DNA from 3 places in the Paraburkholderia sp. SIMBA_054 genome. Region 3 is predicted to be linked to each of the others. Evidence: riboswitches for the same ligand, from Rfam matches in the RefSeq annotation. Region 3 holds a riboswitch; each other region holds the start of a gene.

Region 1 (6,577 bases), on a different contig from region 3:
CGAGCCCGAATGATCGTAGTCAGGTGCGACTTCCACGAGGTCGATGCCAATCACGTCACCCTGCTCAGCAAGGCCAGCGAAGAGTTCGAGTCCTTCGTAATACAGCAGGCCGCCGTGGCTCGGCGTGCCCGTGCCGGGCGCGATCGACGGATCGAAGCCATCGATATCGATGGTCAGGTAATAGCGCACGCCCTTCGGGATACGGTCCAGGACGCCCTGGATGCCGAGGCGTCGAAGGTCGCGCACCGAGATAATGTCCGAGCCCATCTCGCGTGCCTGGGCATAACCTTCGCGCGCAGTAGACGACACGTTGCGGATGCCGATTTGCGTCATGCCCGATACCACGCTTTTTTCCGCCGCGCGCCGCAGCGGATTACCGTGACCATGGCGCACACCATGGCGCTCGTCGACGAAATCGAGGTGGGCGTCGATATGGACGATGTGAAACGGCTCCTGACCTTCGAACGCATTGATGCACGGAATGTTGATCGAGTGATCGCCTCCCATCACCACCGGCAACGCCCCAGCCGCCAGGATCTTGCGCACGCCGTACTCGATGTTGGCGTGACTCTTCTCCGTGTTGGTGTGCACCATGTCCGCATCACCGATATCGACAATGCGAACTTCGTTGCTGGGCAAGTAGACGACGTCGTCTTCGAAGTCGTACGCGCCGCCGTGTCCGAATGAGAACAGCGTCGATGCATCCCGGATCGAACGCGGACCGAACCTTGCACCCGCCCGCCACTGCGTACCGCAGTCGAAAGGAGCGCCCATCACCGCGACATCCGCATCGATTTTGTCCCAGTCAAGACACAGCGGAGACTTCGCGAACGTGCAGATTCCAACAAAGGGCAAATTGAGGCGACCGGTTTCGTAACTGTTTTCAGACATGATATGGCACTCGTCCTGTTGTTCGTTCAGATAGGTGCGGCGCACCAGGCGCCCTCGTCACCGCCGCGGCGTCGTCCGTTGTGACAGGCAGGCGGTGCATCTGGAACGGAGTCTATGCAAACAAATTCGACGGAAAAATGCCAAAAATCAGAAACGCACTTCGGGAAAATCCGAAGCATTTCTGGACACATCCAGATCGCGATAGAGCCGCTACGCACCCGGGCGGGAAGTTGACTGCCGTCTATTTGAAAAGACTTGCTGTCGTTTCTTTGAGGTAGTAGCCTTGCGCTGTTCTACAACGAAGCACGGGAGAGATCGTCCACCCGCGACGACGCCGACGGAGCAACCGCCCCGGAAACTCTCAGGCAAAAGGACCGTGCAGCGAGAACATCTGGAGAGCGGCGCATGCGCGCCCACCGAAGGGGAGCTATTACCGTAACCGGTATTAGCGAAACTCTCAGGTACATGGACAGATGGGGCATTGACGCCGGTAATCATCGGCCGGCGATGCTCAACTAACACTGGACCATGTCATGTCCCATATTGCCATCATTGGCGCCGGAATTACGGGCGTCACCACTGCTTATGCCCTCGCCCGGCGCGGTTACCGCGTCACCGTTCTCGAACGTCATCGCTATGCGGCAATGGAAACGTCATTTGCCAACGGCGGTCAACTATCGGCCAGCAACGCTGAGGTCTGGAACAGCCGCTCCACGGTGCTGAAAGGCCTGCGTTGGATGTTTAGCCGCGACGCTCCGCTCCTCATGAATCCGAGACCGAGTTGGCACAAGTACAGCTGGATCGGCGAGTTCCTGCGCCAGATTCCGAACTATCGCAGCAACACGATCGAAACGGTGCGGCTAGCCATCGCTGCACGTGAGCACATGTTCTCGATCGCGGAGCGGGAGCACATCGATTTCGACCTGGAACGACGTGGCATCTTGCATTTCTATGCCACCCGCAAGGAGTTCGACGCCGCGACAAAGGTCAATGCATTGCTAAGTGAAGGAGGTCTTGACCGGCGCCCGGTGACACCCGACGAAATCCGCGCCCTCGAGCCGGCGCTTCACGGGCAGTTCCACGGCGGCTTCTTCACCGAGTCGGATTCGACCGGTGACATTCACAAGTTCACGCGTGGTCTTGCTGAAGCCTGCGTGCGTTTGGGTGTCGAGTTCCGCTACGACACGAGCGTGCAGTCCATTTCCGAGGCCGCAGAGGGTGAATTGAGGATTGCTTTCGCGCACGAAAGTCAGACTGATACGGAAAGCTTCGACCGGGTAGTGATTTGTGCGGGTGTCGGAAGTCGTGCGCTAGCCGCGTATGTGGGAGACCACGTGAACGTCTATCCGGTGAAGGGTTATTCGATCACGGTCTGCCTCGAAGACACAAAAAGCCAACACGCCGCGCCTTGGGTCAGCCTGCTTGACGACAACGCCAAGATTGTGACCAGCCGTCTCGGCGTCGATCGCTTCCGTGTTGCTGGAACGGCTGAGTTGAACGGCCTGAACCGTGACATCCGTTCGGATCGAATCCAGCCCCTCGTCAATTGGACACGCACGCATTTTCCGGGTATGTCGACGGCGCGCGTCATTCCGTGGGCTGGCCTGCGCCCCATGCTGCCGGGCATGCTGCCCAAAGTGGGCTCCGGTCGCCGACGCAATATTTTCTACAACACTGGGCACGGGCATTTGGGGTGGACCCTCTCGGCAGCGACTGCGGAAGCTGTTGCAGAACTCGTGGCCAATAGTATGCCCAACTTAATGAGCGTGAAGCCCGCGAGAAAGCGAACAGGCCTGCCGGTCAACGTCTGATAAGCGTTTCCAGCCGACAGCACAGGCCCCGCGCGGCGCGGGGTCTCGAGTTTTAGCAGGTCGCCCATTCCGGCTGACCAACCCATCCCATTCGAATTTCCCGCACCGCGTCACGGTCAAACATGACGTAGCGCGAGACCGCTCACTCATCCACAGCGTCATGCAGGTGGCTTGCGAGGTAGTCGATCAACGCTCGCACCTTCGACGGAAGGAAACGGTTAGGCGGATACAGCAGCCAGACGGGACCCATGTAAGAGCGCGCCTCGAATTCCCAGTCGACGAGCACCTGAACGAGGCTGCCTTGCTGCAGTGCCTCTGTAGCGGCGAAGTCGGGCAAGCCCGCAATGCCCAGATCCTGCAACGCAGCCTCAAGGCGGGCGCCCGCATGATTGGCGATATAGCGCCCTCTTACTTCCAGCGACTGCGTCTCGGTGCCGCGCCGGAAATGCCATCGATTGTCGTCAACCGTTTCTCCGAGATACAGGCATTCGTGCCGGCTGAGATCGCGTGGCACGACGGGTGTCCCATGCACGTTGAGATAAGCGGGCGACGCGCATAGCAACCACTTCACGGTTCCGAGCCGCCGGGCGGCCAGGCCCAACGGAGGCGAACGGGTCAGGCGGATCACCATATCGACGTCATCACGCAGCGGATCGACTTCGCGGTCGGCGAAGATCAACTGGACGTCCACGTCCGGCAAGCTACGTAGAAATCCCGGGATCAGCGGATGGATGACGGACTTGGCGAATGCAACCGGTGCGCTGACGCTCACCTTGCCACGCGGCTCGCCAACCACTTGTCCCGCGACATCGACGGCACCTGACGCCGCGCCCACCATGTCGCGGCAATACCGGTAGACCTGCGCGCCCGAATCCGTGACCCGGACGCTGCGCGTCGACCGCTCCAGCAAGCGCGTGCCAAGCGCCTCTTCCAGGCGCTTGATCTGCCGGCTTACCGTCGACGGCGTGCTGCCCAGCTGGCGCGCGGCCTCCGAGAAGTTGCCTGCGTCGACGACGCGGGCAAAAGTCGCCATGTCCGGCAACAGTGCAAAAAGCTCATTGGGATTCATTTGTCGTGCTCACACCGGCCGAACGCATCTGTGCATCTGTGACATAAAAGATGTTCCGCGAGACCCAATTATAGTTTTGCACGCAATACTCGACAATCTGGACTGTTCGAATCGAGATTGAAGGTCCGCCATGTCGAAACAAAAGCGCTTGCTCTGGATCTCCGACCTGATGCTGCTCGCGGTCGCGATGGTGTGGGGCACAAGCTATGGGGTCGCGAAAGGCGCGCTCGCGTTCTATCCCGTGCTGGGGCTGTTGGCGCTGCGCTTTGGGCTGACGTTTGTCGTGCTGTCGCCCGCGTTGCGTTCGCTCCGGCGAGCGAAGGCGTCCGAACTGATCGGCACGCTCGGCACGGGTGCGCTACTGCTCAGCATCCTGTTGGCCGAGACATTTGGAATATCGTTGACCCGTGCTTCGAACGCAGCGTTTCTCATCAGTTTGTGTGTCGTACTCACGCCGCTCGTCGAATGGGCGCTGCTGCATAGAAAGCCGTCGCACGTTGAGGGTATCGCCGTCGTAGTGTCGTTGGCCGGCGCCACGTTGGTGAGTGGTGGCGTGTTCATTCCGACTGCAGGCGATGCGCTGATTCTTCTGGCTGCGCTGCTCCGCGCGGTGATGATGTGCGTGACGGGGCGTGTGATGCGCGACTCGACGCTCGCTCCGTTGTCGGTGACGGCGGTTCAGGCGGGCACCGTCGCGTTCGGCAGTGTCATCGCAGCGCTGGTGTGTCCGTCGCAGCCGTGGCCTGCACTGCCAACGCTAGCTGGGCATGGCAGCTTCTGGATGAGCATCGGCTATCTGGTGTCTGCGTGCACGCTGTTTGCATTCTTCGCGCAGAACTTTGCCGTCAAGCGCAGTAGCCCAACGCGCGTAGCATTGCTGATGGGCAGTGAACCGGCGTTTGGTGCGCTGTTCGCGTATGCGTGGCTCGGGGAGCACCTGTCTGTCTGGGGATGGGTCGGAGGTGGGTTGATGGTATTTGCCTCGGTGCTTGCGACAGTGCGTTGGCAAAGAAGTGACGGCACTTCGGTCGACATGCATCCGGTGATTTCGAATGAGGCTTAACGAGGCAGAGGTTCTCCGACGTCTGTAGCGAAACCGAAAACGGACGTCGGAGACAACGATTTGCACGGCGGTTGTTGGCCGACCCCTGAACGTCCAACACCCAGGTTTCATTGGGGTGGTGGCGCTGGCACCAGCCCGTACCTGGACATGACATCGATAAGCTTCGAGCGGTCGGGCGGCCCGCCGGCGCTTACGATTGTTCCGACATCACGAAAATACTGAGCACCTACGTCCGGCGTAAGGACGATCAGTGCGCGGGCCGTGCCATTGTGCGGGTTGCTGAAGTGATGAACCGACCCACGAGGGGTAAACATCCATTCACCCGGCACCAGGTCTCGGACTACTCCGTCGACCGAGTACCGAAGCATGCCCTCCAGCACATAGACGCACTCTTCGTTACGTGTGTGGCTATGTGGCGGCGGGACTTGAGCGCCGGGAGCCACGGTCAATTCGAAAACGCCCATCCCGCCCGTGGCAGTTCCATCAATCAGATACTGAATGCTCAATTGACCAATGTTGATGGGTTCGATCGGAGCCGCGCCGCCAGTTGTCATTTTCGAACTCCTTCGGATTAAGGATTCTCACCAGTCCGCGGGGCGTGCCGCTTACGGCGCGTCCGCCGACCGAACGGAACGCAATTCATCTCGGATTATGCGCCTCTCAAGAACGCATTTTGTCCGGGAGCGGCGACAGGCCGCTATTGGCCCGAACCCTGCCCACTCACGCACCGATGTATTGATTCGCCACTTCGGTCGCTGCGGCCAACGCGCATCGTCAATTCACACTGAATGGTGACACCATCATCGCCTTGGCCGCACTCACGCCCGTCCCGCTCGACGCAGGCGGCGTCCAGCGATACAGCACAATGCTCGAGTCGTTGTAGTTGTCCTTCGTTACTTCATATTCGCCGTTCGAACGCTGAAACGCCCGAAGTCCATACATCGAGTCCACGTCGTTGCCCACATCGACTGTGTTCGGATTGCTATTGACGAGCGTGATATCGAGGTTCCCCGTCGTGAGGTTGAACGCATCGATATTCGGCACGGTATGGACGTAGCCCACAAAAAGATAATTCCCGGCGGCCACAACCGATTTGGGATTGACGCTAGTAAGGTTGATCACCGGATTCGGCGCAGTCCTGTTGCCGGCCAGCCAGCCGTGATACACCTCGACACGCGATCCGACCGCGGTCCAGTCCGTGCTGCCGGTGATCCCTGTGAGAATCATCGTGTCGCTTTCGGGCAGGTACATGATGCGCGTCAGTTGCCCAATCGTCGCCGGAATCGGCATCGTGATCGCGGCACCCCACAACGGTTTGCCGTTCGTATCGAAGCCGTTCAGCGGATAGTGTGAAATCGCGTTGGTCTTGTCGAGGCCAGCCCAGATATCGCCCTTGCTATCCAGGCAGAAGCCGTTGCGGACTTTTGTCGTCGTACCGAACGACGCTCCCGGCAGCGTGCTATCGGGAATCGCAATGTACCCGCTTGCCTGATTGAAATGGAAAAAATAAAAGGTATCGGGATTCTGGCTCGCTGCGACGAGTATCCGGTGTCCGCCCACGCTGACGACCTGAGCGAAATGCTCGCCGCGTTCGTGGTCGGCGAGATTGATGCGCGGATCGGAGGGGTAGGTGAATGGATCGATTGTGTTGGCAACGTAGGCGCCTCCCGGGGTGCCCGCATAAATGTTCATACCGCCGTAGAAGATCGCCCCGTCGGTGGCTGGATCCGGTGCGGCGTTGCC
Region 2 (6,577 bases), on a different contig from region 3:
TCGCCGAGTTTGAGAAACCGTACAGCGCGTTGAACGAAGCCCCAGCGTAGTTCACGCTTTGATACTTGACCGAATTGCTGATGCTGAACGTGCTGTTCAGGTTGTCGTTATCGCCGCGGTGCGCGAAGTACGTGCCACCCCAGGTGCCGGCCGCGGAGACCGGGCCCAGGTAATCGACGACCGAGTCGTACTGGCGGCCGAGGGTCAGCGTGCCGTAATCGATAGCAGACAGTCCGACGTACGCCTGGCGGTTGAACAGGCTGTTATTGGACGCATTGTTATTGGCCAGACTGCCATTGTTCACGTTGAACCCGCTTTCGAGGTTGAAGACGGCCTTCAGGCCGCCGCCCAGATCTTCCACTCCGCGCATGCCCCAGCGGCTTTGCTGCACATTGCCGCTTGTCATGCCGAACACTGCCTTGCCGTCATTCAAGCCATTCGGCGTGATGGGCGAATTGCGCGTGGCTTCGTTGCTCACGTAAGTCAGGCCCGCGTCGACGAGGCCATAAAGCGTGACGCTGCTCTGCGCGTGCGCCGCACCCGCAAAGGCCGCTGAAGCAGCCGCGAAAATCAAGGTGGTTTTTTTCATGTTCGTATTCCGTACTAAGCCTGACGACTTGAATGAATGTGCTGTCTTCCGTGTGCGAGATAGCCGCGGTGCGTAGCTTTTGCAAATTCACGGCACACATCGATCACGCAGGGCGAACTATAGAGGTAAGTCGATGTTTCGTTATGTTTAATAATTGAAAACTATTTTTTAGTAATTCGAAATAAAATTAATGTTTAATGATAAGGCGATGTATATTCAAATGAAATTCATCTCGATATTTAAGTCGTGAATGGTGCTTGTTTGATAATATGTTGTGACGGTGCTACATGATGGGTTTCCATGGGTGATAATCGTATTTATGTTGGCTGAAACTGCGGCTTTAAATGGGGTAAGGTAGTTTAATGTTGATATATATGTCTAATCTGTTTTATTTCTGTTGCTCATGCTGAATAAGCTGCAGGCAATACGAATATTCCTAAGAGTCGCCGAGAACAACTCTTTCAGTCGCGCTGCGTCGAGTCTCAATCTGTCAAATGCTGTTGTGACGCGCTATGTGGCGCTGCTGGAGGCGCATCTCAATGCGCGCCTCGTCAATCGCACGACGCGTAGCGTTTCGCTGACGGAAGCGGGCCGCGCCTATGCAAGGGGGTGCCAGCAACTGCTGGAGCTGCTGGATTCGATGGAATCGGCCGTGACAGAAGAAGCGGGCGAGCCCACGGGCACGCTCAAGGTCGCGGCGGCGGCCTCGTTTTCACTCGCGGCGCTAGCGCCTTTGCTGCACCGCTACCGGATACGTCATCCGAAGGTGAAGCTGGACGTCACGCTATTGCATCAGTCCGTCGATCTCGTCGAAGACGGGTTCGACGTCGGCATCGTCGCATCGTGGCAGGTGAACGGCAGCACGCTGGTGAAGCGTCCTGTGCTGTCGGTGCGGCCCATCGTGGTCGCGTCTACCGGCTATATCGAACGGCACGGCGCGCCGACCTCGCTCGAACAGCTTGCATCGCACAGTTTCCTCGCGCCTTCGCGAGATATGCATGGAACCGAGTGGTCATTCGCGAGCGCCGACGGTCGCGAGGAGACCTTGAATCTCGACTCCGTGTGCAGGGTCAATAGCATGATCATGCTGCGGCAACTGGTACTCGCCGACATGGGTCTCGCTATCCTGCCTGAGGACTACGTCGTCGGCGACATTGCGAGCGGCGCGTTGCTGCGTGTCCTTGCTGAGTATCGGGTGACCAACGGTCTCAAGGAATTGTCGCTCGTCTATCCCGGCCGGCGCCATGTGTCGGCGAAAGTGCGCACCTTCGTGGACTTCACGATCGAATACTTCCGAAGAGGTTTCTCCCCGGCTGCGCCGCGCGCCGACCTGACGGCGGACTGAACCCACGGTGGATCGTTGCCCGGAAGTTGGGGGCTTGCCCGGTTCTTTTTGCTTCGGTAAGGTCGCACTGTTCCACCACGCAGCACGGGAGAGATCGTCCCCAGCGACGACGCCGACGGAGCAACCGCCCCGGAAACTCTCAGGCAAAAGGACCGTGCAGCCGGAACATCTGGAGAGCGGCGCCACGCGCGCCCACCGAAGGGGAGCCCACGCCATTCGCGGCGCGCGGGCGAAACGCTCAGGTACATGGACAGATGGGGCATCGGCGCCGGCAGCAGCACGAAGCGCGGCCGGCGATGCTCAACGAACACTGGACCATGTCATCTCACGAATCGCCATCATCGGCGCCGGGATCACCGGCGTCACGACCGCTAACGCCCTCGCGCAACGCGGCTATCGCGTCACCGTCTTCGAGCGTCACCGCTACGCGGCGATGGAAACCTCGTTTACCAACGGCGGACAACTGTCGGCGAGCAACGCCGAAGTCTGGAACAGCCGCGCCACCATCATCAAGGGGCTGCGCTGGATGTTCACGCGGCAGATTCCGCACTACCGCGCGAACACGATCGAGACGGTGCGGCGTGCCATTGCCGCGCGCGAACATCTGTTCGGCATTGCAGCGCGGGAAGGCATCGACTTCGATCTCGAACGGCGCGGCATCCTGCACTTCTACGCGGCGCGCAAGGAGTATGAGTCCGCGCTGAAGGTCAACGCGCTGCTGCGCGAAGGCGGGCTCGAGCGGCGCTCTGTCACGCCAGACGAAATCCGTTCGATCGAGCCGGCGCTGCACGGATGGACGCTGTCGGCGGCGACGGCGGAGGGCGTCGCGCAGGCGTTGTCGGCGTCGACATGATGGGCGCGCGTAGCTGACGAAACACGCAGGCGGGCGGCCTCGACTTTCGAAGTCGAAACGCGAAGCAGCGGACATGAGCGTTTTCGAACATGCGCTGCCGCGAGCGTTTGGCCGCCCGCATCATCGACGCACAACTGACACAAATGGATGACGCGTTTTGCGTGACAGTAATCGCGTCACGACGGCGTAGCGACTAACGCTTGTCGAATTGCCAGCGCGAACTATCAGCGCGGACTACCAGCGTACCGGCAGAGCCACCATCGGCGCACGCCAGGATTTGTACTCGCTGCAATTTTGCTGCCCGCTTTCTATAAATGAATCAGGACGAACGGGTCAACCGTTCGCGTCCCTGATTGTCCATTGCGGGCAAACATGCAACTGAATCTCACGTCGACTTCGATCCACCCAGACAGACATCGAGGGTCGATCGCATCCGTCTGCGCTCGCGGTTGGATTGCGATGCGATATGGTTTGCGTCGGCCGGATGGGTTCTCTTTCTTTTCGAACTCTTCGGTGTGCTATGTCACAGTCGCCGGCCGCCACGCGCTAAATAATGTCTTCACAGTGCCAGGCATAACTAACGCCATGGAGGTGCGCTGTGTTTCACTCAACTCTATTCCGCACCTGGTTTTGCACCGCCGTGACAACGGCCTGCCTCACCGGATACCCCTACGCCAACGCCGAAGCGATAGCACCGCATGTTGCGCCTGCTTCCGCGCCGTCGCCTGCGTCCGCGCCAGTGAAAGAGAAGCGAATGGCGCCCGGGAATGCGAGCGCGCCGCTCGACTTCCCGGCAATCGTCGAGCGCTACGGACCCGCCGTCGTGAACATCCGCGCGATCCTGCCGGAGAAGGCGCTGGCGGTGGCAACGCAGCCGGCGCCAGCTGCGTCGCCGGCGCCCGCTTCGGGCGCGAGCTCCGAAGCGATCGACGGTGACGACCCGCTGTTCGCGTTCTTCCGGCAGGCCATGCCGCAGTCGCAAGACGGGCAGGGCAGCTCACCGCGTGCAATGTCGGGTGTGGGCTCGGGCTTCATCGTCAGCCCCAACGGCTTGATTCTGACGACGGCCCATGTCGTCGACGGCTCCGATGACGTGACGGTGCGCCTCACTGACCGGCGCGAGTTCAAGGCAAAAGTCGTCGCCGTCGATGGCCCAAGCGATGTCGCCGTGATCCAGATCGAAGCGACGAAGCTGCCTGTCGTCAAGCTCGGCGATTCGACGCGGGTGCGCGTCGGCGAACAGGTGCTGACGATCGGCTCACCGGATAGCTATCAGAACACGGTGACGGCGGGCATCGTCAGCGCGACGTCCCGCACGCTGTCCGATGGCACGACGTTTCCGTTCTTCCAGACCAACGGCGCATTGAATCCCGACAACTCGGGCGGCCCGGTGTTCAATCGCGCGGGGGAAGTGGTCGGCATACACGTGCAGGTTTACGCCGACGGCGATCGTTTCCAGAGTCTGACTTTTGCCATCCCGATCGCGATGGCAAACAAGGTGCGCGCGCAGTTGCAGGCGCAGTCAAAGTCTCAGGACGCAGACGCCGCGCACGGTGCGTTCGGCATGCAGGTGCAGGACGTCGATCCGGGCCTTGCCGGCGCGTTCGGTCTGCCGCGCGCGGCGGGCGTACTGGTGATTGCCGTCGAGCCCGGCAGTCCCGCCGCCACGAGCAAGCTGAAGCCCGGCGACGTGATCGTGCAGATCGGCGACAAGCCCGTCGAGCACAGCGCGGATCTCACCGATCAGGATGCGGTGCCGCAGTCGGGCACGAAAGTCCCTGTGAAGCTGATTCGTAATCGCAAGCAGATGACGATCATGGTTAACCTGACGCCATCGGCGCAATACGCGAGCACGGGCGTGAGCGATGTCGGGCCGCTGGATCATCTCGGCCTCAGCATGCATCCGCTGACGGACGACGAACGGCGCTCGACGGGCCTCGCCGAAGGGCTGATGGTCGAGGACGTGTCGGGGACGGCGGGCACGGCCGGCATCAAGCCGGGCGATGTGGTGTTGTCGCTGAACGGCACGCTGGTTGCATCGCAGGATGAACTGGCGGCGCTCGCGGCGAAGGCGGGGAAGAAGGCGGCGCTGCTGATCCAGCGTAACCATGCACGCAGTTTCGTGACTGTCGATCTGAAGTGAAGCGCAAGGGCTGCGGCGGGACGATTGAAATGTCCGCCGCGTCCGCCGTTCTCGGTTAGAAGGACCGGACCGTCTGGACCGGCCCGTCTGACCGGAGAACGAACATGTCCCGCTACCACGCACGCATCACAGGAAAAGATCAGGCCGCATTGGCCGATCTCGTGACGAAGCATAAGGTTACGGTCGCGCGCCATACGATCGAGAAGGTCCACGGCGGCTATCGCGTCGACGCGCACGCCACCAATGCGCAGATCAAGGCGCTCGAAGCGGACGGCTACCAGGTCGAACGGCTGGAGGACGCCGAAGCGCAAGGCAAGGTGCGCCAGGCCGAGACGCGCGCGCAACTGGCCGCGCCGCACGCGCTGGATGCGTTATCCGTCGCGGCGGGAACCGGCTATCTCGATGTTGCGCAAATCGAGGCGGCGCTTGCCGCCGCAAGCAATGCGCCCAATGATGCGTTCACGAAGCTGATCAAGCTGCCTCATCCAACCTGGGAAAAGCGCAGCTGCCACGCGTTGAAAATCGGCAAAGGCAGCGCAGCGGGGCGTCCCGGCATCTATTTCCTTGGCGGCGTGCACGCGCGCGAATGGGGAAGCCCGGATATCCTGATCCATTTCGTGCAACTGCTCGCCAACGCGTACACCACGCACAAACCGATCAAGATCGGCAGCCGTACGTTCAAGGCGGCGGACATCAAGCATGTGATCGAAAGCAAAGACCTGTACGTGTTTCCGCAGGCGAATCCCGATGGCCGCCACTACAGCATGTCGACCGAGTCGATGTGGCGCAAGAACCGCCGGCCCGCGCCTGCGGGGCATAGCAAGCCGCAATGCTGCGGCGTCGATATCAACCGCAACTACAATTTTCTGTGGAATTTCCCGCAGTACTTCGATCCCGAAAGTCCGATCGCCAATTCCACCGATCCCTGCGACTACGAGGTGTATATCGGTCCCGCCGCCGAATCGGAGCCGGAAACGAAGAACGCCGTGTGGATGTTCGACACCTACCCGAACATCCGCTATTTCGTCGATCTGCACAGCTATTCGGAGGACATTCTGTACAACTGGGGCGACGACGAGAACCAGAGCGGTCACCCCGACATGAACTTCCAGAATGCCGCGTACGACGGCAAGCGCGGCATTGCCAACGACAAGGCGTATCGCGAGTACATCGCGACAGCGGACAAGAAGATCGCCGTCGATCTCGCGCACGAAATGCGCGACGCGATCAAGGCTTCGCGCGGCCGCGTCTACAAGACGGAGCAGTCGATGAGCCTGTATCCGACGGCGGGCACGTCCGACGACTATGCATTCAGCCGTCACATCGTCGATGCGAAGAAGGCGAAGGTGTTCTCGTATACGATCGAATGGGGCAGCCCCGACAATCCGACGCCGTTCCATCCGCCGTATCCGGAGATGAAGCAGATCATCGACGAGGTGACGTCGGGGTTACTGGCTTTTTGCATTGCAGCGAAGTGACGGCGCTGCCGTTTCAAAGTCCTTCGATCAGCACGACACGGTGACGTGATCCTGTGAGCCTGTGCTGCGCGACTTGCTGATACGCATCGCTGTCGTACCAGGCGCGGGCCGCCGTGAGCGACGGAAATTCGAGCACGACGGTCGCTTCAGCTGGATCGCCTTCCAGCAC
Region 3 (6,577 bases):
CTCGATGCGCTCGTCGTCGATCGGGCCGTCGTCTTCCGTGCCGCCGCGATGCGGCATGATGCCTTCCTCGACGCCGACCAGGAACACATGCGGATATTCGAGCCCCTTCGATGCATGCACCGTCGACAGCCGCACCGCATCGGGGTCTTCGTCCTTGCCCTCAAGCATCGACATCAACGCAACCGTCTGAATCAGTCCGAGCAGATTCTTGCCGGTGTCGGCGAGACCATCGGCGTTGTCGTAGCCTGTCTGTTCCGTGCCTGCTGCCGGTTCAGGCTTTGTGCCCTTGCGCTTCAACCACTCCAAAAACTCCAGCACGTTTTGCCATTTCGACTGCGCCTGGCGCTCGTCGAATGCGTCGTACAGATAGGCTTCGTAGTGGATCGCTTCCATCATGTCGTCGAGCACGGACGTCGCCGCATCCTTATCGGCCCGGTCTCGCAGACGCTGCATGAAATCGCAGAACACGCGCAGCGGCTCGACCTGGCGCGCCGACAGCCGCGCCTCGATGCCGCCCATGTACACGGCCTCGAACAGCGACACCTTCGCCTGCCCCGCGAACGCGCCGAGCGCTTCGAGCGTCGTATTGCCGACGCCACGGCGCGGCGTCGTGATCGCGCGGATGAACGCGGGATCGTCGTCGGCATTGGCGATCAAACGCAGGTACGCGCAGATGTCCTTGATCTCGGCCTTGTCGAAGAACGACTGGCCGCCCGACAGCACATACGGAATCCGCTCGCGGCGCAGCACCTGTTCGAAGATGCGCGCCTGAAAGTTGCCGCGATAGAGGATCGCGTAATCGCGAAACTGCGCGCGACGCTCGAACTTGTGCGCCGACAGGCGAAACACGACCGACTCCGCTTCGTGCTCCTCGTCGTTGCACCCGGTGACGGAGATCGAATCGCCCATGCCGTGCTCGGACCACAGCTTCTTCTCGAAGAGCTTCGGATTGTTCGCGATCACGTTATTCGCTGCCGTCAGGATGCGGACCGTCGAGCGGTAGTTCTGCTCGAGCTTGATCACGTGCAGCTTCGGAAAATCCTTGCCGAGCTGCGCGAGGTTTTCGAGCGTTGCGCCGCGCCAGCCGTAGATCGCCTGATCGTCGTCGCCGACGGCCGTGAACGCGGCGCGGGGGCCCGCCAGCAGTTTCACCAGTTCGTACTGACACGCGTTGGTGTCCTGATACTCGTCGATCAGCAGATAGCGCAGCTTGTTCTGCCAGCGGTCGCGCACCTGCTCGTTGTTCTTGAAGAGCTCGGCGGGCAGGCGGATCAGATCGTCGAAATCGACGGCCTGATACGCGTGCAGCGTCGCGACGTAGTTGCGATAAACGATGGCCGCCTGATGCTCGTCCTCGTTCGCCGCAATCGCCATCGCTTCATCCGGCATGATGAGGCCGTTCTTCCACAGCGAGATGATCGACTGGATCTTGCGGATGAAGCCCTTGTCCGTCGAGCCGACCTGCTCCTGGATCATGCCGAAGCAGTCGTCGGAATCCATGATCGAGAATTGCGGCTTCAGGCCGACATGCTCCGCCTCCTGACGCAGAATCTGCACGCCGAGCGAGTGGAACGTGCTCACCGTCAGCTGGTTGACGGGCACCTTGCGCCCTTCCTTGCCGGGCGTCGTGAGCGTCTTGCCTTCGAGCAGCTTGCTCACGCGCTCGCGCATTTCCGCAGCGGCCTTGTTCGTGAAGGTGACGGCGGCGATATGGCGCGGCTCGAAGCCTTTGTTTTCGATCAGGTGCGCGATCTTCTGCGTGATCACGCGCGTCTTGCCGCTGCCCGCGCCCGCGAGCACGAGGCACGGACCGTCGAGATAGCGCACCGCTTCGCTTTGGGCGGAATTCAGGCCTGCGGACATCGTGTGTGGATGAGTAAGGGATTGAGACCGGGATTGAGGGCGCTTCGCTACGAACGGCCCGAGAACATGCAGCGAGACGGCGCTTGCGACGCGTCGGATCAGGTGGCCGCGCGGCGCGCCGCCAACCCGCCGCCGATGCGCCACGCAATTGATTCCATGCGCTTTTTGCCGTTCGCGTGAGAACCGCGATGTTAACACGAATGCCCTTTCCGATGCCTCGGCTTATGTCTTCCTGACGAGATCCGCGCGGCGCGCGCCGCCCGATGCGCCACGAAGCAAAGCGCAGCTATGCCAAAATTGCGGCGTTGTGCGCCGCCCCCGCGGCGCGCCGGTTTTGCAGGGAACACGCATGTCTTCATCGCTGAAAATTGGCTTGATGGGCTACGGCTTTGCCGGCGCCACATTTCACGCGCCGGTGATCGAACACTGCGGACGCGCGAGCGTCGCCGCGATTGCCACGGGCCAGCCGGACAAGGCGCGCGCCGATTATCCGAACGCAACGATCGTCGCCGATATCGACGCGCTGCTCGCGCTGTCGGACATCGAATGCGTCGTGATCGCGACGCCGAACGACACGCACTTCGACCTCGCACGCCGCACGCTCGAAGCGGGCAAGCATGTCGTCGTCGACAAGCCCGTCACGCTCTCCGCCGCCGATGCATGTACGCTCGCCGATCTCGCGCAAAGCAAGGGGCTGGTATTCGCGCCGTTCCACAACCGTCGCTGGGACGGCGATTTCATGACCGTGCGCGACCTGATCGCGAGCGGCGAACTCGGCCGCATCACGCATTTCGAATCGCACTTCGACCGCTTTCGCCCGGGCATCCGGCAACGCTGGCGCGAAGAGGCGTCGCGTGGCGGCGGCCTGCTGTTCGATCTCGGCCCGCATCTGATCGATCAGGCATTGACGCTGTTCGGCGTGCCCGAAACGGTCTATGCAACGGTGAAGGCATACCGCGACAATGCGAGCGCGCCGGATTACGTGCATCTGCTGCTCGGCTACGCGAACCATGAAGTGGTGCTGCACGCGAGCGCGCTGACGGCGATCGTCGCGCCGCGCTACACGATCCACGGCACGCGCGGCAGTTATGTGAAGAACGGGCTGGACACGCAGGAAGATCAGTTGAAGGCGGGCTTGCGTCCGGGCGATGCCGGTTTCGGCGGCGGCAATGAAGCGGGCGCGCTGCGCGTGCTGGAAGGCGAACAGGAAGTGCAGCGCGATCTGCCGACGCGCGACGGCGCGTACGCCGAGTTCTACCGCGCGCTGGCGGCATCGATCCATGACGGCGTGCCGTTCCCGGTTAGCGCGGCTGACGCGGTGGACGTCATGACCATCATCGAGCTTGCGAATCGCAGTGAGAAGGAAGGCGTGCGCCTGGCATTCAGGCGAGGCGCGTAGCGGTCAGGGTGGCGGCGATTTCGCTGCCACCCGTCAGGGTGTTGGCCTTCGTGGCCCTCCGGTATCCATTCGGGATCAAACAGAAAGGAAGGAATATGCAGCATATCGTTCGCGCGCTTGGCTGTTTCGCGCTGGTTTCGTCGCTAGCCGCGTGCGTGGCCTCACCGTCGCAGCAGCTCGCCGAGCCGTCTCGCGCGCCGAATCCGCACGAAATGGCCGTGCATCGCCTCGAGCAGGTCGACGGCCGCATCGACAACATGGGCCGCAACGTCGACGCGCGCGTGAACCAGGGCCACTATCCGCCGCCCGAAGGCGCCGCGCTGCACCGCCGGCTCGATACGATCCGCCACGAAGCGCACGACATGGCCGGACAACACGGCGGCGGCCTCACGGGCGACGAGCAGCGCGTGCTGAATCAGGAACTGGATACGGCGTCGGCGGCCATCAACCGCTGATTGACGGTGGCACGTGCCGTGCCGACCGTTCGGCGCGTGCTTACCTTGCCTCGCGAGCGGCGCTTTTTTGACCACGGCGTCGCGTCGACCGCCGGCTCAGCCGCGCCCGCTCAAGCCCGGCGCGCCAATTTGACATCCCTTCGCCCCTCGCGTACATTCGCCGCACGCGTCGGGAGAGCGCGCCGTCCGCTGTCGTTTTCAGAACGTCCAGCAGCCAGCGCCGCCGAAGGGGCACACCCGCAAACTCTCAGGCAAAAGGACCGACCGCGTCGAAAAACCCGCTCGTCATCCGGTCATAACGACCTCATTTGAACGAGCGCCTGTTTTTCGCACTCTGGAGAGCGGCAGTAGCGCGAATGCTCGCGCAGGCTGCCCACCGAAGGGGCGCGCGCCAGCCCATCAGCACTCGCTGACGGCAGCGCAATCTCTCAGGTATCGAGGACAGAGGGGGCATGCAGTTATCGCTCGTTGGCCCGAGATGGGATCAGGCCGCGAGGGGTTTCGCCGCATGGCCTTTCCTGTTTAGCGACGCCCCGAGGCCCCGATGACCGAACTCAAACACACCCCGCTCCACGCCACGCACCGTGCGCTCAATGCCCGCATGGTCGACTTCGGCGGGTGGGACATGCCCGTCAATTACGGCTCGCAGATCGAAGAGCATCGCGCCGTGCGCACCGACGCCGGCATGTTCGACGTATCCCACATGTGCGTCGTCGATTTCACGGGCGAGTGCGTGCGCGCTTTCTTCGAGCGCGCGCTGGCGAACAACGTCGGCAAGCTGCAAGCCCCGGGCAAAGCCCTTTACTCCTGCCTGCTCAACCCCGAAGGCGGCGTGATCGACGATCTGATCGTCTATTACTTCGGCGAAGATCATTTCCGCGTCGTCGTGAATGCCGGCACGGCCGAGAAAGACGTCGCGTGGTTCACCAAGCTCAATGACGAACAAGGCTTCGGCCTGACCATCACGCCGCGCCGCGACTACGCGATCGTCGCCGTGCAAGGTCCGAACGCGCGCGAAAAAGTCTGGGCGACCGTGCCCCACGCGCGCGCCGCCAGCGAAGCCCTCAAGCCGTTCAACGCCGCGCGCGTCACCGATACGCCATTTGGCGAGCTGACGGTCGCGCGCACCGGCTACACGGGCGAAGACGGCTTCGAAATCATCGTTCCCGCCGATCACGTCGAAGCGCTGTGGAACGCGCTGCAGGCGCAAGGCGTGCGCCCCGCCGGTCTCGGCGCGCGCGACACGCTGCGCCTCGAAGCCGGCATGAACCTGTACGGCCAGGATATGGACGACAACGTGTCGCCCCTCGACGCCGGCCTCGCATGGACGGTCGATCTGACCGCGCCGCGCGATTTCATCGGCCGCGCAAAGCTCGAAGCTGATGGTTCGAAGTCGTCGTTTGTCGGCCTGATCCTGCACAAGGACAACGGCAAGGCTGCGGGCGTGCTGCGCGCGCACCAAAAGGTCGTCACGCCCGCTGGCGACGGCGAAATCACGAGCGGCACGTTCTCGCCGACCATGCAGGAATCGATCGCCTTTGCGCGCGTGCCGAAGGGCGTGCAGCCGGGCGACGTCGTCCACGTTCAGATCCGTGACAAGGCACTTCCCGCCAGCGTGGTTAAACTGCCATTCGTGCGCAACGGCAAAGTGCTCGTCGGCTGATCGGTCATACGATCAGCGTCACGACACAGTCACCAGACAGACACGAAAGCGTCGCGTGCGTCCCACTATTTAAATTAACCGAATTACCGCATAGGAGCATCCGATGAGCATCCCGGCCGATCTGAAATATACCGAATCGCACGAATGGGTCCGCACCGAGGCGGACGGCACGCTGACGGTCGGCATCACCGACCACGCGCAGGAAGCGCTCGGCGACATCGTCTTCTTCGAACTGCAGCAACTGGGCCAGACCGTCTCGGCAGGCGATACCGTCGCCGTCATCGAATCGGTGAAGGCGGCGTCCGATATCTACGCGCCCGTGTCGGGCGAGATCATCGAGGCCAACCAGAACGTCGCCGATACGCCGGACGCCGTGAACAGCGCGCCCTACGACAACTGGCTGTTCAAGATCAAGCCGGCCGCGGGCGCCTCGGAAGACCGTCTGATGGACGCCGCCGCGTACGGCAAGTCGATCGGCGAATAAGCCACTTACTCACGACCGGCGCGGCGTCCGCCACGACAGAAGAACGCCGCGCCAGCAGGAACATTCCATGAAGCTCGAACACCCGGATCGTCTGATGAACCGCACTCCTCTCTCGCTCGCCGCGCTCGAAGTGCATGACGCCTTCGCCGAACGGCATATCGGCCCGGATACGGCCGATCAGCAGTCGATGCTCGAAGCCCTCGGCTTCGCATCGCGCGCCGCGTTGATGGACGCGGTGATTCCGAAGACGATTCGCCGCCAGGACGCGCTGCCGCTCGGCCCGTTCGCCCAGCCGAAGAGCGAAGCCGAAGCGCTCGCCGCGCTGCGCGAACTCGCGGACAAGAACCAGGTGTTCCGCTCGTACATCGGCCAAGGCTATTACAACACGCACACGCCCGCCGTCATCCTGCGCAACGTGCTCGAAAATCCGGCGTGGTACACGGCATACACGCCGTATCAGCCGGAAATCTCGCAAGGCCGTCTCGAAGCGCTGCTGAACTATCAGCAGATGATCGTCGACCTGACGGGTCTCGCGATCTCGAACGCGTCGCTGCTCGACGAATCGACGGCGGCCGCCGAAGCGATGACGCTGCTGCAACGCGTGGGCAAGCCGAAGTCGAACATTTTCTATGTGGCAGACGACGTGCTGCCGCAAACCATCGAAGTCGTGAAGACGCGCGCGAAGCCCGTCGGCATCGAAGTGAAGGTCGGCC

What was found. Region 3 has a riboswitch for glycine ahead of gcvT (glycine cleavage system aminomethyltransferase GcvT). Riboswitches for the same ligand answer to the same signal wherever they lie in the genome.
Region 1: another riboswitch for glycine. It lies ahead of SB822_RS18755 (D-amino acid dehydrogenase); the one in region 3 lies ahead of gcvT (glycine cleavage system aminomethyltransferase GcvT).
Region 2: another riboswitch for glycine. It lies ahead of SB822_RS10250 (FAD-dependent oxidoreductase); the one in region 3 lies ahead of gcvT (glycine cleavage system aminomethyltransferase GcvT).

The regions. Positions count from the first base shown of each region.
Region 1 is NZ_JAWRXV010000014.1:75,635-82,211, reverse strand. Features, by position in the region: gene speB (agmatinase) at 1-891, opposite strand, end outside; glycine riboswitch at 1,188-1,278, shown strand; gene SB822_RS18755 (D-amino acid dehydrogenase) at 1,425-2,702, shown strand; gene SB822_RS18750 (LysR family transcriptional regulator) at 2,845-3,771, opposite strand; gene SB822_RS18745 (DMT family transporter) at 3,902-4,834, shown strand; gene SB822_RS18740 (cupin domain-containing protein) at 4,942-5,388, opposite strand; gene SB822_RS18735 (SMP-30/gluconolactonase/LRE family protein) at 5,609-6,577, opposite strand, start outside.
Region 2 is NZ_JAWRXV010000007.1:7,883-14,459, reverse strand. Features, by position in the region: gene SB822_RS10260 (porin) at 1-589, opposite strand, end outside; gene SB822_RS10255 (LysR family transcriptional regulator) at 993-1,934, shown strand; glycine riboswitch at 2,010-2,099, shown strand; partial or broken gene SB822_RS10250 (FAD-dependent oxidoreductase) at 2,257-2,727, shown strand; gene SB822_RS10245 (trypsin-like peptidase domain-containing protein) at 3,386-4,930, shown strand; gene SB822_RS10240 (M14 family metallopeptidase) at 5,035-6,408, shown strand; gene SB822_RS10235 (DUF1330 domain-containing protein) at 6,422-6,577, opposite strand, start outside.
Region 3 is NZ_JAWRXV010000006.1:260,429-267,005, reverse strand. Features, by position in the region: gene SB822_RS09995 (UvrD-helicase domain-containing protein) at 1-1,863, opposite strand, end outside; gene SB822_RS09990 (oxidoreductase) at 2,213-3,262, shown strand; gene SB822_RS09985 (hypothetical protein) at 3,358-3,717, shown strand; glycine riboswitch at 3,878-3,991, shown strand; glycine riboswitch at 4,042-4,172, shown strand; gene gcvT (glycine cleavage system aminomethyltransferase GcvT) at 4,262-5,380, shown strand; gene gcvH (glycine cleavage system protein GcvH) at 5,484-5,864, shown strand; gene gcvP (aminomethyl-transferring glycine dehydrogenase) at 5,932-6,577, shown strand, end outside.